One region of the Comamonas sp. NyZ500 genome, then DNA from elsewhere that is predicted to be linked to it. Evidence: predicted binding sites of a transcription regulator. Region 1 holds the regulator's gene; each other region holds the start of a gene.
What was found. The regulator FNR, encoded in region 1, switches genes on or off when oxygen is low (the NO sensors DNR and NnrR bind a similar motif). The targets are predictions, from matches to a motif close to TTGATNNNNATCAA.

Region 1 (7,239 bases):
TCGTGGGCTGGATGCCTGCCTGGCTGGCAGGGCTCGGCATGGCGCTGAGCTCCTTGCTGGTCGTCGCCAACGCAGCCCGTCTTGCACGTGCGTTGCCGCTGCAGGCAGCCGATAGCAACGCGTCCGCCCCCGCGCACCTTGCGCCGCGGGGCACCGTCATGCCACTGACTCAAGGAGGCCATTGATGGACATTTTGTATGTATTGATTCCGCTGTCGGTTGTTCTGGTCATGGCCATTGTGGCTGCCCTGTGGTGGGCCGTGTACCGGGGCCAGTTCGAGAGCGTGGAACAAGAAGGCGAGCGCATTCTTCGCGACGATTGATGTGGCTCAACGAGTCCGACCAGAAACCAATGAACACTTTGCAAGATATCTAAGAGGTGCCCGATGGAAGCAACAAATAACAATGCTGTCTATTACGACGACACCGTCGTAAGACAGTTCTCTATCATGGCCGTGGTATGGGGGGTGGTAGGTATGGCGGTGGGCGTGTTTATCGCGTCCCAGCTGGCCTGGCCGGAACTCAACTTCGGCATTCCATGGCTGAGCTACGGACGTCTGCGTCCGCTGCATACCAATGCCGTGATCTTCGCTTTTGGTGGCTCGGCGCTGTTCGCGACCAGCTACTACGTGGTGCAACGCACCTGCCAGACCAAGCTGTTCATGCCCAAGCTGGCCAGCCTGACTTTCTGGGCCTGGCAACTGGTTATCGTCGGCGCTGCCATCAGCCTGCCTCTGGGTTACACCCAGGGCAAGGAATACGCCGAGCTGGAATGGCCTCTGGACTTGCTGATTGCGGTGACCTGGGTGTCCTATGCCATCGTGTTCTTCGGCACTATCGGTATCCGCAAGGTCAAGCACATCTATGTGGCCAACTGGTTCTTCGGTGCTTTCATTCTGGCCGTGGCCCTGCTGCACATCGTCAACAATATTTCCATCCCCGCCGGCTGGATGAAGAGCTACTCGGCTTACGCCGGCGTGCAGGACGCGATGGTTCAGTGGTGGTACGGGCACAACGCCGTGGGCTTCTTCCTGACCGCCGGCTTCCTGGGCATGATGTATTACTTCATCCCCAAGCAGGCGGGCCGTCCCGTGTATTCGTATCGCCTGTCGATCGTGCACTTCTGGGCGCTGATCTTCACGTACATGTGGGCGGGTCCTCACCACCTGCACTACACCGCTTTGCCTGACTGGACCCAGTCCGTGGGCATGGTGTTCTCGCTGATCCTGCTGGCTCCCAGCTGGGGCGGCATGATCAACGGCATCATGACGCTGTCGGGTGCCTGGCACAAGCTGCGCGACGATCCCATCCTGCGTTTCCTGATCGTGTCCCTGTCGTTCTACGGCATGTCCACCTTCGAAGGCCCGATGATGGCCATCAAGACCGTGAACGCGCTGAGCCACTACACCGATTGGACCGTGGGCCACGTGCACTCCGGCGCTCTGGGCTGGGTAGGTCTGATCACCATGGGCTCTCTGTACTACCTGATCCCCCGTCTGTTCGGCCGCGAGAAGATGCACTCCGTGCCCGCGATCGAGCTGCACTTCTGGATGGCGACCATCGGCATCGTGCTGTACATCGCCGCAATGTGGATTGCCGGTGTGATGCAGGGCCTGATGTGGCGCGCTGTCAACCCCGACGGCACGCTGACCTACACCTTCGTGGAAAGCGTGAAGGCGACCTATCCCTTCTATGTGATTCGCGTGACTGGCGGTCTGCTGTATCTGGGCGGCATGCTGGTGATGGCATGGAACACCTGGAAGACCGCAATGGCCGGCCGTTCCGTCAAGGTGGCAGTGCCTGCCGTGGTGGCTCACGCCTGAGCATTGAGGAGCAAAAGCAATGTCTGATCAAAATAACGCAGCTCCCAAGAGCTTTTCGCACGAGAAGATCGAGACCAGCAACTTTTTGCTGATCGCGCTGACGCTGTTCGTGCTGACCATTGGCGGCCTGGTGGAAATCGTGCCGCTGTTCTTCCAGAAGTCCACGACCGAAGCCGTGGCGGGTCTCAAGCCCTACACGCCGTTGCAGCTGATGGGGCGCGACGTCTATCTGCGCGAGGGTTGCTACAACTGCCACTCGCAGATGATCCGTCCCTTCCGCGCCGAGACCATGCGCTACGGTCACTACTCGGTGGCTGGCGAGTTCGTCTACGACCACCCCTTCCAGTGGGGCTCCAAGCGTACCGGCCCCGACCTGCATCGCGTGGGCGGCAAGTACAGCGACGAATGGCATCGCATCCACCTGAACAACCCGCGTGACGTGGTGCCCGAGTCCAACATGCCTGCTTACCCCTGGCTGGAAGCCAACAAGGTGGATGACACGGCCGTGGCAACGCGCATGAGCGCGCTGCGCAAGGTGGGCGTGCCGTACACCGATGCGGAAATCGCCGGTGCTCAGGCCGAGGTCAAGGACAAGACAGAGATGGAGGCAGTGATTGCCTATCTGCAGGTCCTTGGTCGCGCCGTCAAGTAAGAGAGAAAGGGCTGGAAATGGATATCACCACCATGCGTATCGTGGCCACGCTGGCATCGCTGGCGTGTTTCGTGGGCATCTGGTGGTGGGCGTATGCCCGCCGCAACCAGGCCCGTTTTGACGAGGCAGCTCAGGTTCCATTCCTGGAAGACTGAGTCTGATCACCACAACGAGAACATCCCATGAGCGATTTCATTAACAATTTCTGGTCGGTGTATGTCGCGGCGATTACGCTGATCGGCATCTTTGGCTGCTTGCTGCTGCTGATTCTGGTGGCCCGCAAGAAGGTCGTTCCCTCGGGCGACAACACCACAGGCCATGTCTGGGACGAAGACCTGCGTGAACTCAACAACCCCATGCCCAAGTGGTGGATGGGTCTGTTCGTGATCACCGTGGTTTTCAGCCTGGGCTATCTTGTGGTCTACCCAGGTCTGGGCGGCTTCGGCGGCAAGCTGGACTGGAGCCAGACCGGCGCCTACGACAAGGAAATGGCCAAGGCCAAGGCGGACCTGGAGCCTCTGTATGCCAAGTTCACCAGCATGCCCACCGAAGAAATGGCCAAGGACCCTCAGGCCATGGCCATTGGCGAGCGTCTGTTCATGAACAACTGTGCGCAATGCCACGGCTCTGACGCTCGCGGCAGCAAGTCCTTCCCGAATCTGGCGGACGGCGACTGGTTGCATGGCGGATCTCCCGAGAAGATCAGGGAGACCATCACCAACGGCCGTATCGGCATGATGCCGCCCATGGCGGCAGCCGTGGGCTCGGCGGAGGATGTGCGCAATGTGGCGCACTATGTGCTGAGCCTGTCGGGCAGCCCTCACGATGCCGTCAAGGCTTCGCAGGGCAAGTCCAAATTCGTGGCCTGTGCGGCTTGTCACGGCATGGACGGCAAGGGCAACCCCGCGCTGGGAGCTCCTAACCTGACCGATGACATCTGGCTGCATGGCTGGGGTGAGGCGGCAATCGTCAACATCGTCAACAACGGCAAGCACAATGAGATGCCTGCCCAGAAAGAGAAGTTGACGGAGGCGCAAATTGCCGTGCTGGCTTCCTATGTCTGGAGTCTTTCGAATACGCAAAACCAGAAGTAATGCGTTTTTAAAAGGCGGTGCCCTGGCACCGCCTTTTTCGCGTTTCAATTTTCAGTAATTACAAAAATATTAAGGAACTGCGATGCCGTGCGATCAGGGGAAGCCCCGAAAAGTCATACCGATCACGCCTGAGCCTCATGAGGGCGGGCCTGAGTTGGTGCCTATGTTCGCTTCCGAGCAAAAAGTGTACTCACGCTCTATTAGCGGCGTGTTCTCACGGTGGCGCTGGGCCATGGTGTTTCTGACCCAGATCGTCTTCTACGGCCTGCCCTGGCTGCAGTGGGGCGAGCGCCAGATGGTGCTGTTCGATTTGGGGGCCCGGCGCTTCTATCTGTTCGGACTGGTGCTGTACCCGCAGGACTTCATCTATCTGACGGGGCTGCTGATCATCAGCGCACTGGGGCTGTTCCTGTTTACCGCCGTAGCCGGGCGTCTGTGGTGTGGCTTCTCCTGTCCGCAGACGGTCTACACCGAGATCTTCATGTGGATCGAAAGCAAGGTCGAAGGCGATCGCAGTGCCCGCATGCGTATCGACAAGAGCGGCTGGACTTTGGAGAAGATCTGGAAAAAATCGCTCAAGCAGTTTCTCTGGATCGCTCTGTCTCTTTGGACAGGTTTCACCTTTGTCGGCTACTTCGTGCCCATCCGTGAGTTGGGTGTGGAGTTGATGGCCTTCCAGGGCAGTTGGCAGATTTTCTGGGTGGCGTTCTACGGCTTCGCCACCTACGGCAACGCCGGCTATATGCGCGAGCAGGTCTGCAAGTACATGTGTCCCTATGCACGCTTTCAGAGTGCCATGTTCGACAAGGACACCATGATCGTCAGCTACGACGCCGAACGTGGTGAAGCTCGCGGCCCGCGCAAGAAAGACGTCGACTACAAGGCACAGGGCCTGGGGGACTGCATAGATTGCAAGCTTTGCGTTCAGGTCTGCCCCGTGGGCATCGATATCCGCAAAGGGTTGCAGTACGAATGCATCGGCTGCGGTCTGTGCATCGATGCCTGCAACTCCGTGATGGACAAGATGGAGTATCCGCGTGGCCTGATCCGATTGACCACTCAGAATGCCGTGGCCAAGGCCTGGAAGCAGGTGCAGGTGATTCGCCGCATTTTCCGCCCGCGTGTGCTGATCTACTCGGCCGTGCTGGTGGCCCTCAGCGCCGCCATGATCGCCAGTCTGGTGCTGCGCGAGCCGCTCAAGGTCGATGTGATTCGCGACCGTGCTGCGCTTTCGCGCATCGTGGCGGGTGGCAAGCTGGAGAACGTCTACCGTCTGCAGATCATGAACGCCACCGAGTCCGAGCAGCGCTACCGTATCAGCGCCGTGGGCCTGGAGAATCTGGAAGTCGCATCCGAGCAGGAAGTGAGCGTTGGCCCTGCAGAGACGCGCGGCATTGCGGTGCGGCTGCAGATTCCGTATGGCTCAGCAACTCCAGGCTCGCACCCCGTACACTTCAATGTGGATGCAGTGACTGCCGGAGCAGGGCGTATTTCCGAGAAGACGGTGTTCCTGGTGCCGCGTTAATGCCAGGTCTTGACGGTCTTCGTGAGCCATCACGGAGGCCGGACAAGGGCACCGCCAATCGGCAACAATTTATGCCACCCTGCCGTGTGTGCCTGGGTGGTCAGAATTTTGGAAAGAGGTTTCATCATGTCGGCAGCACAAGCCAAGGTCTCGCAAACGGCCAAGATCATCCACCCCGAGGACGGCAAGCCCTGGTGGAAGTTTGCCCATGTCTGGCTCATCATCGCCGGCCCGGTGATCGTGGTGATTGCCGGCTTTGTCACCGCATACATCGCACTGAGCAGGCCCGATCCCGTGATTGACCCTGACTACTACCGCCATGGCATGGAAATCAACCAGCGCCTGAGCGAAAGTGAAAAAAGCCTGGCCCCAGCAGTCACCGGCCGCAATCATGCGGCCACGCCAGCCAAGGACCATCCGCTGGATCGCTGAGCGCTCCGGCGCTTGCTCCGCCAAGGTCGCTTTTGCGGCCTTTTTTGTTGCCCGATATCAAAATCAGAGCGTGTTGCGTATGCTCCGCCTAACGTTGATATAGAAGTAAATGGTTTTTTGATATCCAGATGGCGCAGGATGCTACTGAAAAGAGAGTGGTTCAGGGTTTCCCGCCACGGTGCATGCCCGCAGTCCTGCATGAACGGTCACCACTGTTGTGCAAAATATGACCAAGCCCACAGCCCAAGGAGAATCAGGATGGATGCTCGACGCTGGATGTGGATTGTCTGGCCGGCCTTTCTGGCGGCGGCAATCATGGAGATGGTGGTTTTCGCTTTTGTGGACCCGCTGGATGTGCACTGGCTGGGCTCCCCCCTGGACTGGTCGCGCCAGGCCATCTATACGGTCGCTTTTTTTGCCTTCTGGGTCGTGACCCTGATCGGAGGTGCGATGACGGTGATGCTGGGTCGCTCCGTCAGCGATCTCAATGGCGGCATCGTTTCCGAGCCTCTGCCCGATTAATTCGCGCAGACAAAAAAGCCCGCTGTCCGCGGGCTTTGTCTTGAGAGTGTCTGTCGACTCGGTTCAGTTCTGGCATTGCTGGCTGTTGACGATTCGTTTGAGCGCCTCGGTATCCAGGATGCGCAGGTGGCGCTGCTTGACTTCCACAATGCCTTCCTCTGCAAATTTGGAGAAAGTGCGGCTCACGGTCTCGAGCTTGAGGCCCAGGTAACTGCCGATTTCTTCGCGCGTCATGCGCAGCACCAGTTCCGACTTGGAAAAGCCGCGTGCCGACAGGCGCTGGACCAGGTTCAACACAAAGGCCGCCAGGCGCTCTTCGGCACGCATGCTGCCCAGCAGCAGCATCACGCCATGCTCGCGCACGATTTCGCGGCTCATGACCTTGTGCACATGGTTCTGCAGGGCAGTGACCTCGCGCGAGAGCTGCTCCAGTTTGTCAAACGGCATGACGCAAACCTCGGCGTCTTCCAGGGCCACGGCATCACAAGTGTGGTGGTCGTTGACGATGCCGTCCAGACCAATGATTTCGCCAGCCATCTGAAAGCCTGTGACCTGATCGCGTCCGTCTTCGGTGGCCACGCTGGTCTTGAAGAAGCCGGTTCGAATGGCATACAGAGAGGTGAACTCTTCGCCATTGCGAAACAGCAGCCCGCCGCGCTTGACCTTGCGGCGCGTGGCCACAATCTCGTCAATGCGCTCCATTTGTTCATCGTCCAGGCCCATGGGCATGCACAGTTCACGCAGATTGCAGTTGGAGCAGGATGCTTTGATGGTCTGAAGATTCATGGGCTTTTTGCAACGGCGCAGACAGACACGGAGTGGAGAGTCGCGCTGGTCATTGACCTCGTGGTTGAAGATGAGATGGATCAAATTGTCGCAGCACTTGCCTTGAGGTCTCTTGATTTTCATCAAGGACAGGGTGATTGCCTTGGGGCACATTGCCTGTATTCGTTCAAAAACATGCGCTTTTGCCTATTTTGGGCATGATTTTCAGGATCTGATTTCCATTGAAATCTGCTCTATACAGAGTGTGGGCGCACCCTAACTCCCAGTTATGACCGCAGTCACGCCTGAGTTGCTGAGCCGCTTTGATATCCCCGGCCCACGCTACACATCGTTCCCAACAGCCGACCGTTTTGTTGAGGCTTTTGGTGCAGACGACTACATACTGGCACTCAAGCAGCGCAAGACG
Region 2 (7,239 bases), 260 kb from region 1:
TCATCGTCAAGACCGGCTCCGACGGCGCGGTGACGCGCTTGCGCGACGTAGCGAGGCTGGAGCTGGGCGCGGCCGATTATTCGCTGCGCTCCCTGCTCAACAACGATCCCGCCGTAGGCATGGGCGTGTTCCAGGCCCCGGGCTCGAACGCCCTGGAGATCTCGGCCAATGTGCGCTCCACCATGGCCGAGCTGCAAAAGCACATGCCCGAGGGCGTGGAGTTCCGCATTGCCTACGACCCCACGCAATTCGTGCGGGCTTCCATCAAGTCCGTGATCCAGACCCTGCTTGAAGCCGTGGCCCTGGTCGTGGTGGTGGTGATCCTGTTCCTGCAGACCTGGCGAGCATCCATCATTCCGCTGCTGGCCGTGCCGGTGTCGGTGGTGGGTACCTTTGCCGTGCTGCACCTGCTGGGCTTTTCCATCAATGCGCTGAGCCTGTTCGGCCTGGTGCTGGCCATCGGCATCGTGGTGGACGACGCCATCGTGGTGGTGGAGAACGTGGAGCGCAACATCGAGGCCGGGCTGTCGCCGCGCCAGGCCACCTACCGCGCCATGCAGGAGGTCAGCGGGCCCATCATCGCCATCGCCCTGGTGCTGGTGGCCGTGTTCGTGCCGCTGGCCTTCATCAGCGGCCTGACGGGCCAGTTCTATCGCCAGTTCGCGGTGACCATCGCCATCTCGACGGTGATCTCGGCCATCAACTCGCTGACCCTGTCACCTGCGCTGTCCGCGCTGCTGCTGCGCGGCCACGATGCTCCCAAGGACGCGCTGACGCGTGGCATGGAGCGCGTGCTGGGCGGCTTTTTCCGCCGCTTCAACGCCTTGTTTCGCCGCGGCTCCGATGCCTATAGCGGCGGCGTGCAGCGCGTCATCGGCCGCAAGGCGCTGATGCTGGTGATCTACGCCGTGCTGGTGGGCGCGACCTGGGGTCTGTTCAAGCTGGTGCCCGGTGGCTTTGTGCCGGCCCAGGACAAACAGTACCTGGTCGGCTTTGCCCAACTGCCCGATGGCGCCACACTGGACCGCACTGAAGACGTGATCCGCCGCATGGGCGAGATCGTCAAGAACAATCCCAATGTGGAAGACGCCATCGCCTTCCCCGGACTGTCCATCAACGGCTTTACCAACAGCTCCAACTCGGGCATCGTCTTTGTCACGCTCAAGCCCTTTGCCGAGCGCAAGCATGCCGACCAGAGCGGCGGTGCCGTGGCGGGCCAGCTCAATCAGGCCTTTGGCAGCATCCAGGAAGCCTTTATCGCCATGTTCCCGCCACCGCCCGTGGCCGGCCTCGGAACGACCGGCGGCTTCAAGCTGCAGATCGAGGACCGTGCCTCGCTGGGTTACGACGCCATGGACGCGGCCGTGAAGGCCTTCATGGCAAAGGCCTACCAGACGCCCGAGCTGGCCGGCCTGTTCACGAGCTGGCAGGTCAACGTGCCCCAGCTCTATGCCGCCATCGACCGCACCAAGGCGCGCCAGCTCGGCGTGCCCGTGACGGATATCTTCGAGACGCTGCAGATCTACCTGGGCAGTCTGTATGCGAACGACTTCAACCAGTTTGGCCGCACCTATAGCGTGCGCGTCCAGGCCGATGCCGCCTACCGGGCGCGCGCCGAAGACGTGGGTCTGCTCAAGGTGCGTTCCACCACAGGCGAGATGGTGCCGCTGTCGGCGCTGATGAAACTCGAACCCAGCTTCGGGCCCGAACGCGCCATGCGCTACAACGGCTTTCTGGCCGCCGACGTGAATGGCGGGCCCGCGCCCGGCTTCTCCTCGGGCCAGGCTCAGGCCGCCGTCGAGCGCATTGCTGCCGAAACCCTGCCGCCCGGCATAGGCTTCGAGTGGACCGAGCTGACCTACCAGGAAATCCTGGCCGGCAATTCCGCCGTGCTGGTGTTCCCCATCGCCATCCTGCTGGTCTTTCTGGTGCTGGCGGCGCAATACGAAAGCCTGACCCTGCCGATTGCCATCATCCTCATCGTGCCCATGGGCCTGCTGGCTGCCATGACGGGCGTGTGGCTGAGCGGCGGCGACAACAATGTGTTTACGCAGATCGGGCTCATCGTGCTCGTGGGGCTGTCGGCCAAGAACGCCATCCTGATCGTGGAGTTCGCCCGCGAGCTCGAATTTGCCGGCCGCACTCCCGTGCAGGCCGCCATCGAAGCCAGTCGCCTGCGCCTGCGCCCCATCCTCATGACCTCGCTGGCCTTTGTCATGGGCGTGCTGCCGCTGGTGCTGTCCACGGGGGCGGGCGCCGAGATGCGCAGCGCCATGGGCGTGGCGGTGTTCGCCGGCATGATCGGTGTGACGGCCTTTGGCCTGTTCCTCACGCCGGTGTTCTATGTGGTGCTGCGCCGCCTGGCCGGCAACCGTCCGCTGCAGCAGCACGGCAGCCATGTGGCGCCGATCAGCGAGCCCGGTCACGGCGCCTCGGCCCTGCCCATGCCTGCCGCGCCGCGCGGCCATGACGAATAAGCCCCAATCAACCATGGATTCCGATATGAAAACGATGCAAGGCATTCGATCCCTGATGCCCTCCCTGAGCGCACTGGCGGCAGCCCTGGTGCTGGCGGGCTGCGCCAGCGCTCCGCCCACGGTGGACCAGCATGCCGGCGTTGCCATGCCCGCAAGCTTCAGCGCCGAGGCCGCAGCCGCGGGCTGGACGCAGGCCGCCCCGGCCGAGGCCCAGTCGCGCGGTGCCTGGTGGCGGGTATTTGCCGACGCCGAACTCAGCGCTCTCGTGGAGCGTGCGGGTGAAGCCAATACCGATGTGCAGACTGCTGCGGCACGTTTGGCCGAAGCCCGCGCGCTGCTGCGCTCGGCCGATGCGCAGCGGCAGCCGCAGATCGGGGCCTCGGGCGGCGCTGTGCGCCAGGCCGGACTGAACACCGCGAACGGCCTGCAGCCCGCCACCCTGGTCACGGCCGGCCTGAACCTCTCCTACGAAGCGGATCTGTTCGGCAGGCTGTCGCGGGCCAGCGAAGCAGCGCGCGAGGATGCCAATGCACGCGAAGCCCTGCTGCAGAGCACGCGCCTGATGGTGCAGGCCGATGTGGCGCAGACTTATCTGCAGCTGCGTTCGCTGCAGACCGAGCGCCAGCTGGTCGAGCAGAGTCTGGCGGCCTATCGCGAGACGCTGATGCTGATCGAGAAGCGCTTCCGTGCCGGCGATGCGGCCGAGCTGGACGTGGCGCGCATGCAGACCGAGGTTTCGGCCACCGAGGCCGAGACGCTGGCGCTGGAGCGCCAGCAGGCGGCCCTCACGCATGCGCTGGCCGTGCTGGTCGGCGATGTCGCCACTGGCTTCACGCTGGCCGCGCAGCCGGTGCTGGCAGCGCTGCCCGTGATTCCGGCAGGCGTGCCCGCGACGGTGCTGGCGCGCCGCCCCGATGTGTCGGCGGCCCAGGCATCGGTGCTGGCGGCCCAGGCGCGCGTGGGCGTGGCCCAGGCCGCATGGTTTCCGGCCATCACGCTCACGGGCAATGGAGGCTATGCCTCGCCGGAGCTTGGCGATCTGTTCAAGTGGTCGGCGCGCTCCTGGGGCATAGGCGCTTTGCTGTCCCTGCCCATCTTCGACGGCGGCCAGCGCGCCGCGCAGGAAGAGGGCGCCCGTGCGCGCCTGGAGGCTGCAGTGGCCGCCCAGCGCGGTCAGGTGCTCGCGGCCTTTAGGGAGGTCGAGGATCAGCTCAGTGCCTTGCGCCTGCTCTCGGGCCAGGCCCATGTGCTGGGGCAGGCCGTGCAATCCTCGGAGCGTGCCACGCACCTCTCGGACGTGCGCTATCGCAACGGTCTGGTGAGCCAGCTGGAGCTGCTCGATGCGCGCCGCAACGAGCTGCGCAACCGGCGTCAGGCTTTGCAGGTGCGTACCGCGCAGTACACGGCCACGGTGGCGCTGATCCGTGCGCTGGGCGGCGGCTGGGACAGCGGAGAGCCTGTGGCGGCAAGCAGCTGAGGCGAGAGCAGTCCCGTCCGCCCTGGCGGCCGATTTGCCGGCTGGTGACTCCTGCTGCACAGCCAGCCGGTGCTTGCGGCGCCCGGACAGGCTCAGCGGTTTGATGGGCATCAAGGCAAGACTTGAGGCTCTGGAAACGCAGGCGCCAGTGGTGCTAGATTCATTGACGGTCCATGTGGATCGTCAATGGATGCTTCATGAACATCACTTTTCACGGTGCGGCGCAGTCGGTCACGGGGTCCTGTTTCCTGGTTGAGGCGCATGGCTGCCGATTTCTGATCGACTGCGGCATGGCTCAGGGCGGCCGCGAGGCTGACGAGCACAACCAGCAAGCCTTTGCCTTTGATGCCGCAGGTCTGGATTTCGTCGTTCTGACCCATGCGCACATCGATCACAGCGGCCTGCTGCCCAAGCTCGTGGCCCAGGGCTTCAAGGGCCCTATCTATGCCACGCTGGCCACCAAGGACTTGCTCGAGGTCTTGCTCAAGGACAGCGCCCATATCCAGATGATGGATGCCGAACGGGCGGCGCGGCGCCGGCGTGAAGGCCGGGGGCACGAGCGTGAGCCGACGGTTCCTCTGTATTCGCTGGCCCATGTGGCGAGCACGCTGGAGCAGGTCCAGGCCGTGCCTTATGGCCACAGCTTCGAACCCCATCCTGCGGTGACGGTACGTTTTCAGGATGCCGGGCATATTCTGGGCTCGGCCATTGCGGAGCTATGGCTGGCAGATGGCCATGGCGGCACGCGCAAGCTGGTGGCCAGCGGCGATCTGGGCCAGCCGGGGCGGGTGATTCTGCGCGATCCCACGCCGATCCTGGAGGCCGATCTGCTGCTCATCGAGTCCACCTATGGCGACCGGCAGCACAAGAGCACGGGCGATACCCTGGAAGAGCTGGTCGATGTGGTCACGCGCACGGTTCCTCATGGCAATGTGGTCATCCCGGCATTCGCCGTGGGGCGCACGCAGGAGCTGCTCTATCACTTTCTGCAGCTGATCCAGCAGCAGCGCCTGCCGCCGGTAGAGATATTTGTGGATTCGCCGATGGCGGTGGCGGCCACCGATATCACGCTGCGGCACTTCGGCGTGTTCGACGAGGAGGCCAGGCAGTTGCTGGGCAGCGTCAGGAGACTCAAGGAGTCGCCGCACATTCACTTCATCAGCGATGTGGAGGACTCCATCAAGCTCAACCGCATCAAGAGCGGCGCGGTCATCATCTCGGCCAGCGGCATGTGCGATGCGGGACGGGTGCTGCATCATCTGAAGAACAATCTGCCCAGGCCCGAGTGTGCGGTGGTGATCTGCGGCTTTCAGGCTGAAGGTTCGCTGGGCCGCAGGCTGGTCGACGGTGCCAGGCAGGTGCGCCTGTTTGGAGATGACGTCGAGGTCCGTGCCGGCATCCATACCCTGGGCGGCTTTTCGGCCCATGCAGACCAGCAAGCCTTGCTGGACTGGGCGGCCGCTTTTACCCGCCCGCCGCAGCAGACCTTTGTGGTGCATGGCGAGTCGCATGCCTCCCTGGCCCTGGCCACGCTGCTGCACGAGCGCCTGCATTTCACGGTGCAGGTTCCGCAGCCGGCTCAGGTCTTCGAGTTCTAGAGCGTGCCGGGAGTCTCCGAGATGCTGAATCCGTCTTGCGCACGGCCTGTTGCATGATGTTCTGGCGGCGAAGCCTGATGCCGGTCGAGGCCGGTTTCGCGCAGCGGCTTTTCGGCACTACGCTGGATGAACTGCTGCCCGGCATGCGTCTGCATGTGCGGCGTCTGGGCGATACCAGGCGCGCGCTGTCCCTGGGCGGCGGGCGCATCTATCTGCCGCGCAGCTTTTTTGAGCACCGGGACCCGCATAAGCCGCTGCGGCTTGCCCACCCTGTGGTGGCTGGCGTCTTCGCCCATGAGCTGCTGCATCAGTGGCAGCGCCTGCAAGGCAGGGCGGTGACCTGGGAGGCGTTCGGCCTGCATCTGCGCGCGGCATGCCTGCGGCGCGATCCCTATCACTATCAGGCTTGTGCAGATCCGCAGCAGATGCTGCAGTGCTTTCCGGACGCAAGCGTGGAGCAGCAGGGTCAGATCTGGCAGGATCATGTTCAGGCCCTGGTGCAGGGCCAGCCTCTGGCCTGCATGTGCCTGATTGCCGAGCATGTGCTCAAGGCTCAAGCCGGCCGGACCAGGCCGGGCCGAGCCAGCAAAGGCTAGGCAGCCGGGTTGAGTGCGGCTATCAGATCGTGCTCGTCCACATCGCGCGCCGCGCCGAAGCCTGCGACATGCCTGCCGCTTTGCGGCGTGATGCAGACAAAACGAAAGTCGCCCAGCGCCGTCATGGGCTCGGCTTCGGGAAAGCGCGCCAGATAGTTGGCACGGGCGCCTTGCCACAGGCCGCTGTCGCGTGGGGGAGTGGAAGCCACGCCCTGAATGCTGATGCGCTCCAGCGCATGCACGGCTTCGCCAGCGGACTCTGGCCTGCTCATCAGCAGACTGACGGCAGGATGCAGCTCCATGGCCTGTGTGTGGCTAGCCAGCGCACTGACATGCAGTATCAGACAGCTGAATTCGCCACTCCAGGCCCATGGCACCAGCGACAGGCCCGGGGCGGGGAGATAACCGGGCGCTGATGAACCGGCCTGTGGCTGAACGGCCAGGGCGGCAGTACGCTGACTGGCGAGTAGCTGGCGCAGCGACTGCTGCAAGCGTGATTCATGAGGCATTTGCGCATGGTAAGCCAGAGCGCGGGGCCGGACCAGCTTGAACCGCGCCAGGCCGCGTCGAGCGTCACCTGCGTGACCGACTGTTGGGGCCATCCCGGATGCCGGGCCGAGGTTGCAGGCCTAGTCTTGCGGACTGATTAGTCCACCCGGACTATGTATACGCTTTTCTGATTGCCTGACTCATGCCCGCTCACCACAAGTTTTGGCCCAATCGGCTGCCATATTCCATCACCGTCCCAGCAACCAGTGTCTGGGAAAACCTCGCTATCAATGCCAGGCGTTATCCGGACAAGGCCGCGCTGGTGTTTCTGGGACGCACCACGACCTATCGGCAACTCTGCGAGGGAACGGAGCGCATGGCCGCCTATCTGCATGGCCTGGGCGTGCAAAAAGGCGACCGCGTCATCGTGCTGATGCAAAACAGCTCGCAACTGGTGCTGGCGCATTACGCCATCTTTCGAGCCAATGCGGTGGTGGTGCCGGTCAACCCCATGAATACGGCGGAGGAGCTCAAGCACTACATCACGGATTCGGGCGCCAAGGTGGCCATTACCACGGCCGATCTGGCGCCGGAGCTGGCCA
Region 3 (7,239 bases), on a different contig from region 1:
TGGCGATCAACAAGGACCCCGAAGCACCGATCTTCTCGGTGGCCGATTACGGTCTGGAAGCCGATCTGTTCACGGCCGTGCCCGAACTGGTCAACGCGCTGTAATTTGGCGCACATCAAAAGAGGGGCTTCAAGCCCCTCTTTTTCCATGGGCGCCTGGCTCGTACAGGTCAGGTCATCAACAATAATTCGGCAGCTGCATGGGCGCTTCAGACCCACTGCATTGATGGAGAGGGAGACTCTGAATGAATCGCAAGCATTGGGTGTTGGCGCGAGCCGGTTTGGTTGCCATGTGTGCAGGTGCTGTTTTGGTGGCACAGGCCTGGACGGTAGGGCAGGTGGCTCCGATGTCGGGGGCCGAAGCCAGTCAGGGGCGGGCCTATGCGCAGGGGATGCGTCTGTACTTTGACCAGGTCAACAAGGCTGGTGGTGTGCAGGGCCAGTCTGTGGAGCTGGCCGTGCTCGATGATGTGGGCCATCCCGAAGAGACCGTGACCAAGACGCGCAAGCTGCTGAGCGAATCCAAGCCCGTGGTGCTGGCAGGCTATTTCGGCAATCGCAATCTCTCGGCCTTGCTGGAGAGCAAGGCTCTGGATGGCTCGCAGATTCCGCTGGTGGGTTATCAAAGCACGGACACCCGTGTGCTGGCATCACCCCAGATGTTCTCCACGCGTGCAGGGCTTGTCGAGCAGATCGCAAAGATTTCCACCCACCTGGCCACCGTAGGCATCACGCGGCTGGCGCTGGTGTTCGAGGAGCGACCCGATGCACAGGAGCTGACGGCCTTGGTGACCAAGGCCGTGAACCCCAGCGGGGCCAAGCTGGTCGCATCGGCCATGCTCAAGAGCCGAGGTGGCTCGGACAAGGCTGTGCAGGAGCTGCAGGCTGCGAAGACTTCGCCTCAAGCCATTCTGTTGGTGGCTTCCAGTCCTGCCACGGCGGCATTTGTCGAGGCATATCGTATGGAGGGCGGTACCGCCCAGGTCTATGCCACGGCCGAGGCCGATATCGAGCAGTTGGCCAAGCGTCTTCCTGTGGAGTACATGAGCGGTCTGTCGATTGCCCAGGTGGTGCCCAGTCCCTACAAGGTCTCGGGCAAGCTCAACAAGGAGTTTCGCGACGCGACGATTGCTGCGGGCAAGTCCCTGGACGTTCCGGTGAGCTTTGCGATGATGGAAGGCTTTGTGAATGCCAAAGTCATCGTGGAGGCCATGCGTCGCAGCCAGCCGGTGACGCCGGAAAAAATGAGTGCCGCCTTGCGCGGACTGGAGTCTTATGACCTGGGTGGCTACTGGGTGAACTTCAAGCCCGGTCAAGTGGGATCCAAATATGTGGACCTGTCCATCGTCAATGCCGCCGGGCGTGTGACGCAGTAAGAAACCAAGGCCTGACGCAGCACCGCGCTCAGGCCTTTTTTGCGGCCGCGCCCATCACGATGATCCTCCGTGCACAGAGAAGGCAAAAACTGTTGCCCTGGGGACAGGGAGTGGCGCGATGGCAGGCGAAACTGGCCAAAGGCCAGTCGGACGGCTTCACCGTCGGCACAGGGGTGCAAACAGTGAGCCGTCCTTCGAACTGCTTCTGAAATAAGAGCTGCCTGCGTATCTGGAACAAACGCTACAGCCCTTTTTATTTATAAAACGAAGAAGGAGACAACATATGTCCAAGCTGCCACCCGCCCTCAAAAAGCTGGCTCTGCCTGTCATCGGCTCGCCGCTTTTCATCATCAGCAATCCCAAGCTTGTCATCGAGCAGTGCAAGGCCGGTATCGTCGGCTCCATGCCTTCTCTCAATGCCCGCCCGGCCGAGCAGCTGGAGGACTGGCTGGCAGAGATCACCGAGACTCTGGCGGCCTGGGACAAGGCCCATCCCGATCGCCCTTCGGCACCATTCGCCATCAATCAGATCGTGCACAAGAGCAATGACCGTCTCGAGCACGACATGCAGGTCTGCGCCAAGTACAAGGTGCCCATCATCATCACCAGCCTGGGCGCGCGTGAAGATGTGAATCAGGCCGTGCATGGCTGGGGCGGTGTGGTGCTGCACGACATCATCAACAACAAGTTTGCTCGCAAGGCCATTGAAAAAGGTGCCGATGGCCTGATCGCCGTGGCAGCCGGTGCTGGCGGCCATGCGGGTGTGAAGAGTCCATTTGCCCTGGTGCAGGAAATTCGCCAATGGTTTGACGGCCCTCTGGCGCTGTCCGGCTCGATTGCCACGGGGGGGGCGGTTCTCGCGGCCCAGGCCATGGGTGCGGACTTTGCCTATATCGGATCGGCCTTCATTGCCACCGACGAGGCGCGCGCCGTAGAAGCCTACAAGCAGGCGATCGTCGAGGGCAGCTCCGACGACGTGGTCTACAGCAATCTGTTCACAGGCGTGCATGGCAACTATCTGGCACCTTCGATTCGTGCGGCCGGTCTGGATCCGGAAAACCTGCCCGAATCCGACCCCAGCAAGATGAATTTTGGCGGCGGTGCGCAAAAGGCCTGGAAAGATATCTGGGGCTGTGGCCAGGGTATCGGTGCCATTGACAAGGTGCAGTCCACGGCGGAGCTGGTGGCTCGCCTCAAGCGTGAGTACGCCGAAGCCAAGGCAAGCCTGCTGGTTGCCTGAGGCAGTTCACTATCTTCTGTGCCAACGGCGTCTTCGGACGCCGTTTTTTATGGGCGGCTTGCTCGCTTGATGTTGCTCAAGCACGACTTGCTCAAGGGTTAACCCTTGTTAAATTGCTTCGGAGTTGATGCGTATCAATGTAGGCCTGGTCCTGCAATTGGCTTTTGCATATCAAGTCATGATGATTGTCAAAAGAAGAGTAGTATTCCGTTAATTTCAGTAAATACTGAAAATTGAGAAATGCAGCACACCCCTTCTTCCTCCACCGACAACCAGGTCGATACAGCACATGCCAAGTTGGCGAGCGTCATCCGTCGCCCCAGCGCGGGAGCTGTGTGGCAGGTGTTTGCCGGGCTGATATGGCTGCCGCAGGCAGCCTTGCTGGCCAGGGCTGTGCAACTCATGGCCAACGGTCAGGGCATGGCGGCCGTCTGGCCCATGGCTGCTGGCGTGTTGTTGCTGGGCTTGCTGCGAGCCTGGGCAGAAGGCCATGGCGGCATGCTGGCCAACCGTGCAGCGCGTGCGCAGCTCAGCAGCTTGCGCGCCCGGGTGGCGCAGTCGCTGGCTCAGACATCGCCGCTGGACAAGAGCCGTCCAGCTTCCGGCCAGGCCGCCAGTGCCATGGCCGAGCAGGCCGAGGCCATTGTTCCGTGGCTGGCGCGTTACCAGAGCGCGATGTGGCGTGTGCGTTTGCTGCCCTTGGTGATTTTGGCTGCCGTGGCCTTGCAGTCATGGGTCGCTGCTCTGATTTTGATGGTTGCCGCGCCGCTGATTCCGCTTTTCATGGCGATCGTGGGCTGGCGTGCCAAGGCGGCCAGCGAAGAGCAGATGCTGCAGCTCGGTCATATGAACGCTTTCTTGCTGGACCGCCTGCGCGGCCTGAGCACGCTGCGTGCTCTGCATGCCGTGGAGCTGACGGGCCAGCGGCTGCGTGACCATGCCGAAGACCTGCGCACCCGCACCATGCGCGTGCTGCGCATTGCCTTTCTGTCTTCTGCGGTGCTGGAGCTTTTCTCGGCACTGGGCGTGGCCATGGTGGCCGTCTATATAGGTTTTCACCTGCTGGGCACGCTGAATTTCGGCGCCTGGGGCGACAAGCTCGGTCTGGGCCAGGCCATGTTTGTGCTGCTGCTGGCGCCGGCATTTTTCGAGCCTTTGCGCGATCTCTCGGCCGTCTGGCATGACAGAGCTGCGGGCGAGGCCGCACTGCAGACCTTGCAGAGCATGCAGGCGCAGTCCATGCAGGTTGTCGGTGCGCAGCATGCCGCTGAAGCATCTCCGGTCGATGAGCAGTCATGGCCTGGCCAGCCTGTGTCCGTAAGCGTTTCGGAACTCAAGGTTCAGGTGCCAGGCAGTGACTCCAGCCTCGCGCCGCTGTCTTTGCACATACAGGCTGGCGAGCATGTGGCGCTGTGGAGTCCCAGCGGCAGCGGAAAGTCCGTGCTGCTGGCGCAGATTGCCGGCCTTTTGCCGGTACAGCAAGGCCGTATCGAAGTCGACCGGCAAACGCTTGATGCCGGCAGTGCTACCCAGCTGCGCCGGCGCATGGCCTGGCTGGGGCAGTTGCCCCATGTCTTTGCAGGCTCGGCCGCGCGCAATATTGCGCTGGGGCGACGTTCTGTAGGACCTGAACAGATTGCCGAAGCTACGCAGCTGGCGGCACTTGATGAGGCCCTGGCGCATCGCCCCGGCGCAAGCCTGGGTGAGGGCGGCGCAGGCCTTTCCGGTGGCGAGGTGGTACGTTTGGCTCTGGCACGTATGGCCGCGCAGACACAGGCCGGACTGCTGCTGGTCGATGAACCTACTGCTCATCTCGATCCCGAGACAGCAGCCCAGATCACGCAGTCTCTGCGCCATCTGGCCAGGGGGCGCACCATGCTGGTCGCCACCCACGATGCACAGCTGGCCGCTGCCATGGATCGCGTGATCGAGTTGCCGCTGCCGCGACCGGCGCGGGAGTCGCAGCCATGAAGATGCAAACCATTTCAATGCGCGAGATGCTGAAGCTGCTGGGCCAGATGGCGCCGCGCAATCTCTGGCTGGGAGGTGCAGCCCTGGCAGCGCTTACGGTGCTGATGGGCATGGCATTGCTGGGCTTGTCGGGCTGGTTCATCACGGCCACGGCACTGGCCGGGCTGGTGCCTGCCACGGCCCTGGTGTTCGATGTGTTCATGCCGTCGGCCGGCATTCGCTTGCTGGCCGTGGGCCGTACCGGTGCCCGCTATGCCGAGCGCCTGGTGACCCATGATGCCACGCTGGCCGTGCTGGCCGCTTTGCGCCAGAGACTGTTCCTGAGCTGGGCTCGCCCGCAGGCCGCCCGCCTGCTGCTGCAGCGCCCGGCAAGGCTGTTGCAGCGTCTGACCTCCGATGTGGATGCCCTGGACAATCTTTATCTGCGCCTGCTGGTGCCCGCCGTAGCGGCGCTGGGCGCGGCCTTGCTGGCGGCTCTGGCCTACGGATTCATGCGCTGGTGGCTGGGCCTGTTGACCCTGGCGTGGCTGCTGCTGACTGGCTGGGGCATCGCCCTGTGGCATGGTTTGCGCAGCCGCAAGGCTGCCGTACGCCGTGCCATGGCACTGGAGGCCATGCGTGCCCAAACCGTGGATCTGGTTGCAGGCCAGACCGAGCTGCTGATGGCAGGCCAGTTGCCTGCCCAGGTGCAGCAAGTGCTGCATAGCGATGCGCGCTGCGCCCTGGCCGATGAGCGGCTTTATCAATCCGAAGCGGCTGCCGCCCAGGCTTATGGTGCGGCGTCGGCCTTTACCTTGAGCGCATCCGTGCTGTTGATGGCCTGGTTGATGGAGCAGGGCCGCATCAACGCGCCGGTTGCTGCGCTGGGTATTTTGCTGGCACTGTCGGCAATGGAGCCGTTTGCAGCTCTGCGCAGAGGGGCAGAGCAGGCCGGGCGTACCTGGCTGGCGCTGCGCAGGCTGGCTCCACCGCTGGCGGCCAAGGCCGAAGCGGCAGAGAGTCCGCAGCCGCCTGTGCAGAAGCTGGCCGTCAGCCTGCAGTCTGTCCGACTGCGTCAATTGGGTCCGATAGACCTGAGCGTGCGCCAAGGCGAGCGCGTGGCGCTGATTGGCAGCAGCGGCGCAGGCAAGACCAGCTTGCTGCATTTGATGGCGGGTGAGCTGCAGCCGGACGAAGGCGTGGTTCAGGCCCGCGGCTGCAGCTGGATGACACAGAGAACCGAGCTTTTTCAGGACAGCCTGCGCAACAACCTGAGTCTTGCCGATGCCAAGGCCGACGATGAGCAGCTGTGGGGCGTCCTGCAGGCTGCAGGTCTCAGAAGCGACGTCATGGCCCTGCCACAGGGGCTGGACACCATGCTGGGTGAAGGCGGCCTGGGTCTGTCCGGAGGCCAGTCGCGCCGGCTGGCACTGGCCAGACTGCTGCTGAGCCCAGACCGCTGCTGGCTGCTTGATGAGGTGACCGAGGGACTGGATGCCGTCACTGCTGCCGATGTGCTGAAGCGGTTGGTGCAGGCGGCTGAGAGCGGCGCGCGAACGCTGATTTTTGCCACGCATTGGCAGCGTGAGGCGAGCCTCGCCGATCGCATTGTGTATCTGCAGGCAGGACAGGTGAGAGCGCAGGCCCTGCGCGGCACCCCAGAGTTTGAGCAGCTGATGGCAAGGCTGCGACCCGATGCGCTGGGTGCTGTTGCACCGCAGTCCATATGTTTTTCCGATTGATTTTTGAAGTACCGAGAGAAAGGACCTGACCATGGACCTCGATATCGTCGATTTATCGCGACTGCAGTTTGCGATAACGGCGCTCTACCACTTTCTGTTTGTGCCGCTGACACTGGGCCTGTCCATACTCGTTGCCATCATGGAAACGGTGTATGTGATGACCGGACGAGCCATCTGGCGCGACATGACCAAGTTCTGGGGCGTGCTGTTCGGCATCAACTTCGCCATGGGTGTGGCCACCGGCGTGGTGATGGAGTTCCAGTTCGGCATGAACTGGAGCTACTACAGCCACTATGTGGGCGACATCTTTGGTGCACCGCTGGCGATCGAGGGTTTGATGGCCTTCTTCATGGAGGCGACCTTTGTCGGCCTGTTCTTCTTTGGCTGGGATCGCCTCTCCAAGGTCAAGCACCTGATCGTCACCTGCCTGATGGCCATAGGCACCAACTTCTCGGCGCTATGGATTCTGGTCGCCAATGGCTGGATGCAGAACCCCGTGGGTGCTACTTTCAACCCCCAGACCATGCGCATGGAAGTGAATGACTTCTTTGCCGTGCTCACCAATCCCGTGGCGCAGGCCAAGTTTGTGCACACGGTGTCGGCGGGTTATGTCATGGCCTCGCTGTTCGTGCTGGGTATTTCGGCCTGGTATCTGCTCAAGGGTCGTCACATCCATCTGGCCAAGCGCTCGATGACGGTGGCCGCATCCTTTGGTCTGGCTGCTTCGCTGTCGGTGGTGGTGCTGGGTGACGAGTCCGGCTATCTGTCATCCGAACACCAGAAGATGAAACTGGCGTCGATCGAAGCCATGTGGGAGACCGAGCCCGCACCGGCTTCCTTCACGGCCTTTGGTTTCCCCGACCGCGAGGCGCGCGAGACCCACTTTGCCGTGCACATCCCATGGGTCATGGGCCTGATCGGTACGCGTTCGC
Region 4 (7,239 bases), 300 kb from region 1:
GGCCAGCCAGCCAGAGAGCATGATGGCCATCCCCGCCAGAAGTGCGCCGATGATCTGCACCACCAATACATCGGTCACCGACTGATTCGAGTACATCGAGATCCAGGACAGCGGGAACACGGTGACCAGATGGAACAGTGCAAAGCTGGCCAGCGCTGCGAATGCGCCGATCATCACATTACGGCCTTCGCTGGCCATCAAACGTGTGACGCTGACAGGCTCCAGTTCGCGCTCCTGCAGCGCCTGTGTATAGGACTGGCCCACAACCAGGCGCAGACGAGCAAACAAGGCCACCACGTTAATCGCAAAGGCAACGCAGAACGGGAAGCGCCAGCCCCAGCTGAGAAAATCGTCGGCACTCAGGCTCGAATACAGATAGGCGAACAGCGCTGCGGCAATGATGAAGCCCAGCGGAGCCCCCAACTGCCCGATCATCGAATACCAGCCGCGCTTGTCCTTGGGTGCCGACATGGCCAGCAGCGAAGGCAGACCGTCCCAGGTACCGCCAAGAGCCAGGCCCTGCCCGACGCGCAGGATCACCAGCGCCCAGACCGCTTTCATGCCAGCGACTTCATAGCTGGGCAGGAAGGTCATGCCCACGGTGCAGACGCCCAGCAGCAACAAGGCCAGAGTGAGCTTGGTGGCTCGCCCCCAGCGGCGCTGCACGGCCATGGATAGCGCCGTGCCGACAGGACGGGCCACAAAGGCCAGCGAGAAAATGGTAAATGCCGCCAGCGTGCCATCGAGCTTGGACAGATCGGGAAACAGCAGTGACGGAAACACCAGCACGCAGGCAATGCCGAACACAAAGAAGTCGAAGTACTCGGAAGAGCGCCCGATGATCACCCCCACGGCAATCTCGCCGGGGGTCACATCCTCGTCGGTATCCGCATAGGCCAGGGTTTCCGAGTTCTCATAGTCTTGCTGAGTAAGACCAACGGACGGGTTCATGCTTGTCATAAAGGTACAACTCCTTGTCTTACTTTTCAGTCCCGGGGACGCTTTCCGTTCTACGCCCAAGCATGTGCAGCTGCAATAGAGTTTTTGCCCTGAACACTGTCAGCCCAGCCCTGTGCAGGCCCCGTTTCTGAGGGCTGATTTGACAATTTCAAGCCCTGTCAGCTCAAAGTTTGTCCACACGCCAAAGCCGCTAAACCCTTGTCGCATAGCGCATTTCCAATCCCGAGCTGTTGACCTTGGACAAAATGTCCAATGGACAAGCCCCTGTTTGGTATTACATTTGCCGAGATCCAGTAATCCGCGTTTACACCTAAGCGCGACTTTGTCACGCCCAAAGCATGTTAAAAATCAAGGAAATCCGTGGGCCCGCGTGGCTCTCAGCGGCCGCTTTGACCGCAACCCTCGCCGGTTGCAGCAAGGCCGTCGTCCTCAACCCAGCTGGCGATGTCGCCAAGCAGCAAGGCGACCTGGTCATTACGGCCACTTTGCTGATGTTGCTCATCATCGTCCCCGTCATCTTTTTGACGCTGCTGTTTGCCTGGAAATACCGCCAGTCCAACACCGAAGCCAAGTACGACCCCGAATGGCACCACTCCACTGCGCTGGAGCTGGTGATCTGGACGGTTCCCCTGCTCATCATCATCGCTTTGGGCGCCATTACCTGGATCAGCACCCACAAGCTCGACCCCTATCGTCCCCTGGACCGCATCTCCGCCACCAAGGCTCTGGACCCCAACGTCAAGCCTCTGGAGATCCAGGTCGTGTCGCTGGACTGGAAATGGCTGTTCTTCTACCCCGAACAAGGCATTGCCACCGTCAACGAAGTGGCTGCCCCGGTGGATCGCCCCATTCACTTCAAGCTGACCTCCACCCACACCATGAACGCGTTCTACGTTCCTGATCTGGCCGGCATGATCTACACCATGCCCGGCATGCAGACCGAGCTGAACGCCGTGATCAACAAGCCCGGTGTCTATGGCGGCAAGTCCTCTCATTACAGCGGCGCTGGTTTTGCGGGCATGACCTTCAAGTTCCACGGCCTGGAAAACGAGCAGTTCGATCAGTGGATTGCCAAGGCCAAGACCGAAGGCAAGGTTCTGACACGCGACGCCTATATCGATCTGGCCAAGCCCAGCGAGCGCAACCCCGTTGAACGCTTCGCCAGCGTGGACGAAGGCCTGTACCACAAGGTCCTCAACCGCTGCGTGGAAGACGGCAAGATGTGCATGAACGAAATGATGGCCATCGACGCCGCCGGCGGCAAGCCACCTGCACACCACAGCAAGACCTCCAGCGTGGCCCTGCCCCTGGATGTCTGCACTTCCAAAGACGCTGACCGCGTTGTCGCCCTGCTCGACGAAGTCGCCGCCTCCGGAGCTGTCGCACAGCAATAAGTAGTTCACGGTGCGGATGCGCTCACCGCCCAGCCGCTCCAATACGACAAAAGAGACTCAACATGTCTGAAACAACAACCCCGGCCTCCCACTGGCTGTTGGGCCGTATCACATGGGACCAGATTCCCATGACGCATGAGCCCATCGTGCTCATGACCTTTATTGCCGTGGTGCTTGGCGGCCTCGTCGTGGTCGGCGGCATCACCAAGTTCCGCCTCTGGGCTCCGCTGTGGAACGACTGGATCACCTCCATCGACCACAAGAAGATCGGCATCATGTACATGATCCTCGGTCTGGTCATGTTCCTGCGCGGCTTTGCCGATGCCGTGATGATGCGTCTGCAGCAGTCCATGGCCTTCGGCGACAACATGGGCTACCTGCCTCCTCACCACTACGACCAGATCTTCACGGCCCACGGCGTGATCATGATCTTCTTCGTGGCGATGCCCTTCGTGACCGGCCTGATGAACTACCTGGTTCCTCTGCAGATCGGCGCACGTGACGTGTCCTTCCCGTTCCTGAACAACTTCAGCTTCTGGATGACCACCGGCGGCGCCGTGCTGGTGATGATCTCCCTGTTCCTGGGCGAGTTCTCGACCTCCGGCTGGCTGGCTCTGTCCAATCTGGGGCACCAGAGCGGCAGCACGGGTCTTGATTACTACATCTGGGGCCTGCAGGTCGCCGGTGTGGGCACGACCTTGTCAGGCATCAACCTGATCGTGACCATCATCAAGATGCGCGCTCCCGGCATGAACCTGATGAAGATGCCCGTCTTCACCTGGACTGCCCTGTGCACCAACGCCCTGATCGTGGCCTCCTTCCCCGTGCTGACCGCAGCCCTGGTGCTGATGTCGCTGGACCGCTACGTCGGCACCAACTTCTTCACGAACGAGCTGGGCGGCAACCCCATGCTGTACGTGAACCTGATCTGGATCTGGGGCCACCCCGAGGTCTACATCCTGATCCTGCCCTGCTTCGGCGTGTTCTCCGAAATCGTGGCAACCTTCAGCCGCAAGCGCCTGTTCGGCTACACCTCGATGGTTTACGCCACCGTGTGTATCACCATCCTGTCCTACCTGGTGTGGCTGCACCACTTCTTCACCATGGGCTCGGGTGCCAGCGTGAATACCTTCTTCGGTATCACCACGATGATCATCTCCATCCCCACGGGCGCGAAGATCTTCAACTGGCTGTTCACCATGTACCGCGGCCGCATCCGCTTCTCGGTGCCCATGCTGTGGACGGTGGGCTTCATGGTCACCTTCGCCATCGGCGGCATGACCGGCGTGCTGCTGGCCGTGCCTCCCGCAGACTTCGTGCTGCACAACTCGCTGTTCCTGATCGCCCACTTCCACAACGTGATCATCGGCGGCGTGGTGTTTGCCGTGTTTGCCGGCATCAACTACTGGTTCCCCAAGGCTTTCGGCTTCCGACTCAACGAGTTCTGGGGCAAGGCTTCGTTCTGGTTCTGGCTGGTCGGCTTCTGGGTTGCCTTCACTCCCCTGTACATCCTGGGTCTGATGGGCGTGACTCGCCGTGCCAACCACTTTGACGATCCCTCGCTGCAGATCTGGTTCATCATCGCTGCCTGCGGTGCCGCCCTGATCGCTGCCGGTATCGGCTGCTTCTTCATCCAGCTGGCCGTGTCCATCTGGAAGCGCGACGAGCTGCGTGACGTGACCGGCGACCCATGGGAAGGCCGCACACTGGAATGGGCCACTTCCTCGCCCCCTCCCCAGTACAACTTCGCCTTCACCCCCGTGGTGCACGACATCGACGCCTGGACCGACATGAAGAAGCATGGCTATCAGCGTCCGCTGAGCGGCTTCGAACCCATCCACATGCCCGCCAATACCGGCGCCGGCGTGGTGATTGCCGGCCTGTCCACCGTTCTGGGCTTTGCTCTGATCTGGCACATGTGGCCTCTGGTGATCGCTTCGTTCGCCGCGACCATCCTGGCTTCGATCATTCATACCTTCAACTACAAGCGTGACTACTACATCCCTGCGGCCGAAGTGGCCACATCGGAAGAAGCACGTACCAAGCAGCTTGCAGCAGCCCATGTCTAATACACATATCAACGCCGGCGGCGCAGCCGCCCTGGCTACTCGCGAGTACCACCTCGCGCACGAGCCTCATCCGGAAAACGGCACCTCGCTGGGCTTCTGGCTCTACCTGATGAGCGACTGCCTGATCTTTGCCGCACTGTTCGCCACCTATGGCGTGCTGGGCCGCAGCTATGCAGGCGGCCCCTCGGGCAAGGATCTGTTCGATCTGTCGCTGGTGGCCGTCAACACGGCTTTCCTGCTGATGTCGTCCATCACCTTCGGCTTTGCCATGCTGCAAAAGCAGAAGAAGAACGTGAACGGCACTCTGCTGTGGCTGGCCGTCACCGGCCTGCTGGGCGCAGCCTTCCTGGCCGTGGAACTCTATGAGTTCCACCACCTGATCCATCAAGGTGCGACGCCTCAGAGCAGCGCCTTCCTGTCGTCATTCTTCACGCTGGTGGGCACCCACGGTATCCACGTGACCTTCGGTCTGGTCTGGCTGATCACCCTGATGATCCAGATCAAGAAGCACGGCCTGATCAACGAGAACGTGCGCCGTATCAACTGCCTGTCCATGTTCTGGCACTTCTTGGACGTGGTCTGGATCGGTGTGTTCACCTTTGTGTATCTGATGGGGGTGCTGTAAATGAGCGCACACGATATCCACGCCGGTCATGACGATCACCACGATCACGACGACCTGCACGTCACCATGGGCGACTATGTGAAGGGCTTCATCCTGGCCGTCATCCTGACCGCCATCCCCTTCTACCTGGTCATGAACAACATCATCACCGACCGCACCACGGCCGTGGCCGTGCTGGGCCTGTTCGCGGTGATCCAGGTGATCGTGCACATGGTGTACTTCCTGCACATGAACGGCAAGATCCAGGGCGGCTGGACCATGCTGTCCACCATCTTCACGGTGATCTTCCTGGCGATCGCGATCTCCGGCACGCTTTGGGTCATGTTCCACATGAACACCAACATGATGCCCGGTCATGAAATGCACCAGGCTGCAGGCCATGCAGATCACGCAGGTCACACGGCTCCCGCTGCTGTCACACCTTGACTGACCTCATGAAGAACCAGAGCGCTGCGCGGCAGCGCTCTCCCTTCGCCAAGGCGATGCTCGCGTTTGTGGGCATCGCCTTGTTTTTAGGCTTCATGGCTCTGGGCACCTGGCAGGTGCAGCGCCGCGCCTGGAAGCTCGATCTCATCGAGCGCGTGGAGCAGCGCGTGCACAGCGCCCCCGTGGCGGTTCCCGAGCCCGGCCAGTGGCCGCAGATCAATGCCGCCAGCCACGAGTACCTGCCTGTCAAGGCACAGGGCCAATGGCTGGACAAGCAAAGCGTGCTGGCCAAGGCCTTGACCGAGGCCGGCGCGGGCTTCTGGCTCATGACGCCGCTGCAGCTGGGCGATGGCACACAGATTCTGGTCAACCGCGGCTTCACGCCCGAGAAGCTGCGCGGCCAATGGCTCAAGCAGATTGCCGAAGCCGGCCCGTCCGCAGCGACCGTCACCGTCATCGGCCTGATGCGCATGAGCGAGCCCGGCGGCGGCTTTTTGCGCAAGAACGACCCGGCCAACGGCCAGTGGTACTCACGCGATGTCGCCGCCATTGCCCAGGCCCAGGGCCTGAGCAGGCCCGCCCCCTACTTCATAGACCAGGGTGTGCCCGCCAGCAACCCGGCCTATGCCCGGGCAGAGGCCGGCACCGAAGTCCTGCGCCCCGGCATGACGGTCATCCGCTTCCCGAACAGCCATCTGGTCTATGCGCTTACCTGGTATGGGCTGGCCATCATGGTGATCGGAGCGGCCTGGCTGGTACGCCGGCACGACAAGGCGGTTGCCAAAAGCTGATGCCTCCCCCTGAAAAGCGCTCCCCGGAGCGCTTTTTTTCGGCCCTTTAAGGCCGCGCCTACATCAGGAACGCATAGCCCCAGAGGCGTCCGTGGCAGGCATGCTCGGTGACAATTGCGCGGTGAGCCAAATTTCCGATTCCCTGTTTCGCGTACAGCGCCTGACCGAGCGGCAGAACATGCAGCTGCTGATTCAGCTGCGCTGGATTGCCGTGGTCGGCCAGGTCGTCACCATCTCGCTGGTGCACTACGGCTTTCAGATTGCACTGCCCTTGCTGCCCATGGCGCTGGTGCTGGTGGCCCTGGTGGCCACCAACCTGGCCTATATCTACTGGAGCCAGGGCCTGCACCGCCCCGTGACCTCGCGCAGCGTCTTCTATGCGCTGCTGGCCGATGTGCTGGCCCTGACCATTCAGCTGTACCTGAGCGGCGGTGCCAGCAACCCCTTTATCTATCTGTATCTGCTGCAGGGCATTCTGAGCGCCGTGCTGCTGCCCGCCCACTACACCTGGTGCGTGGTCGCGGCCTCTTTTGTCGGAGTCCTGGGCCTGACCCTGTTTCACCAGCCCCTGCATGTGCAGTTCGTGAGTCAGGAAGGCCTGCCCAGCCTCTACGTCGTGGGCGTGCTCATCAGCTTTGCGCTGACCAGCATCCTGACCATCGTCTTTCTGACGCGCATCGTCGAGAACACGCGCCGCCGCGACAAGCGCATCTCCAATATGCGCCAGCGCGCCAGCGAGGAAGAGCACATCGTGCGCCTGGGCCTGCTGGCCACCGGCGCGGCCCACGAACTGGGCACGCCCATGGCCACCATGTCCGTGATCCTGGGCGACTGGCAGCATATGCCGGCCCTCATGCAGGACGAGGATCTGCGCGAGGACCTGCAGGAAATGCAGCGCCAGCTGCTGCGCTGCAAGTCCATCGTCTCGGGCGTGCTGCTGTCGGCCGGCGAAACCCGGGCCGAAGGCACGGAAA

Region 2: a site for FNR is predicted at 4,055-4,068, ahead of JAO85_RS02315 (MBL fold metallo-hydrolase RNA specificity domain-containing protein). Genes of this name have one in related genera too.
Region 3: a site for FNR is predicted at 2,740-2,753, ahead of cydD (thiol reductant ABC exporter subunit CydD). Genes of this name have one in related genera too.
Region 4: a site for FNR is predicted at 1,191-1,204, ahead of cyoA (ubiquinol oxidase subunit II). Genes of this name have one in related genera too.

The regions. Positions count from the first base shown of each region.
Region 1 covers NZ_JAEIJE010000001.1:247,989-255,227, forward strand. Annotated here, with positions in the region: gene JAO85_RS01125 (cation-translocating P-type ATPase) at 1-185, shown strand, start outside; gene ccoS (cbb3-type cytochrome oxidase assembly protein CcoS) at 185-322, shown strand; gene ccoN (cytochrome-c oxidase, cbb3-type subunit I) at 386-1,822, shown strand; gene ccoO (cytochrome-c oxidase, cbb3-type subunit II) at 1,842-2,474, shown strand; gene JAO85_RS01145 (CcoQ/FixQ family Cbb3-type cytochrome c oxidase assembly chaperone) at 2,492-2,629, shown strand; gene ccoP (cytochrome-c oxidase, cbb3-type subunit III) at 2,657-3,568, shown strand; gene ccoG (cytochrome c oxidase accessory protein CcoG) at 3,651-5,093, shown strand; gene JAO85_RS01160 (FixH family protein) at 5,220-5,525, shown strand; gene JAO85_RS01165 (hypothetical protein) at 5,784-6,047, shown strand; gene fnr (fumarate/nitrate reduction transcriptional regulator Fnr) at 6,111-6,833, opposite strand; gene hemN (oxygen-independent coproporphyrinogen III oxidase) at 7,102-7,239, shown strand, end outside.
Region 2 covers NZ_JAEIJE010000001.1:511,565-518,803, forward strand. Annotated here, with positions in the region: gene JAO85_RS02305 (efflux RND transporter permease subunit) at 1-2,477, shown strand, start outside; gene JAO85_RS02310 (efflux transporter outer membrane subunit) at 2,491-3,954, shown strand; gene JAO85_RS02315 (MBL fold metallo-hydrolase RNA specificity domain-containing protein) at 4,152-5,552, shown strand; gene JAO85_RS02320 (hypothetical protein) at 5,606-6,148, shown strand; gene JAO85_RS02325 (pyridoxamine 5'-phosphate oxidase) at 6,145-6,657, opposite strand; gene JAO85_RS02330 (long-chain fatty acid--CoA ligase) at 6,840-7,239, shown strand, end outside.
Region 3 covers NZ_JAEIJE010000019.1:17-7,255, forward strand. Annotated here, with positions in the region: partial or broken gene JAO85_RS21220 (electron transfer flavoprotein subunit alpha/FixB family protein) at 1-104, shown strand, start outside; gene JAO85_RS21225 (ABC transporter substrate-binding protein) at 245-1,375, shown strand; gene JAO85_RS21230 (nitronate monooxygenase family protein) at 1,659-2,615, shown strand; gene cydD (thiol reductant ABC exporter subunit CydD) at 2,856-4,586, shown strand; gene JAO85_RS21240 (amino acid ABC transporter ATP-binding/permease protein) at 4,583-6,307, shown strand; gene JAO85_RS21245 (cytochrome ubiquinol oxidase subunit I) at 6,339-7,239, shown strand, end outside.
Region 4 covers NZ_JAEIJE010000001.1:552,030-559,268, reverse strand. Annotated here, with positions in the region: gene JAO85_RS02475 (MFS transporter) at 1-960, opposite strand, end outside; gene cyoA (ubiquinol oxidase subunit II) at 1,299-2,354, shown strand; gene cyoB (cytochrome o ubiquinol oxidase subunit I) at 2,417-4,423, shown strand; gene cyoC (cytochrome o ubiquinol oxidase subunit III) at 4,416-5,048, shown strand; gene cyoD (cytochrome o ubiquinol oxidase subunit IV) at 5,049-5,474, shown strand; gene JAO85_RS02450 (SURF1 family protein) at 5,483-6,265, shown strand; gene JAO85_RS02445 (ATP-binding protein) at 6,387-7,239, shown strand, end outside.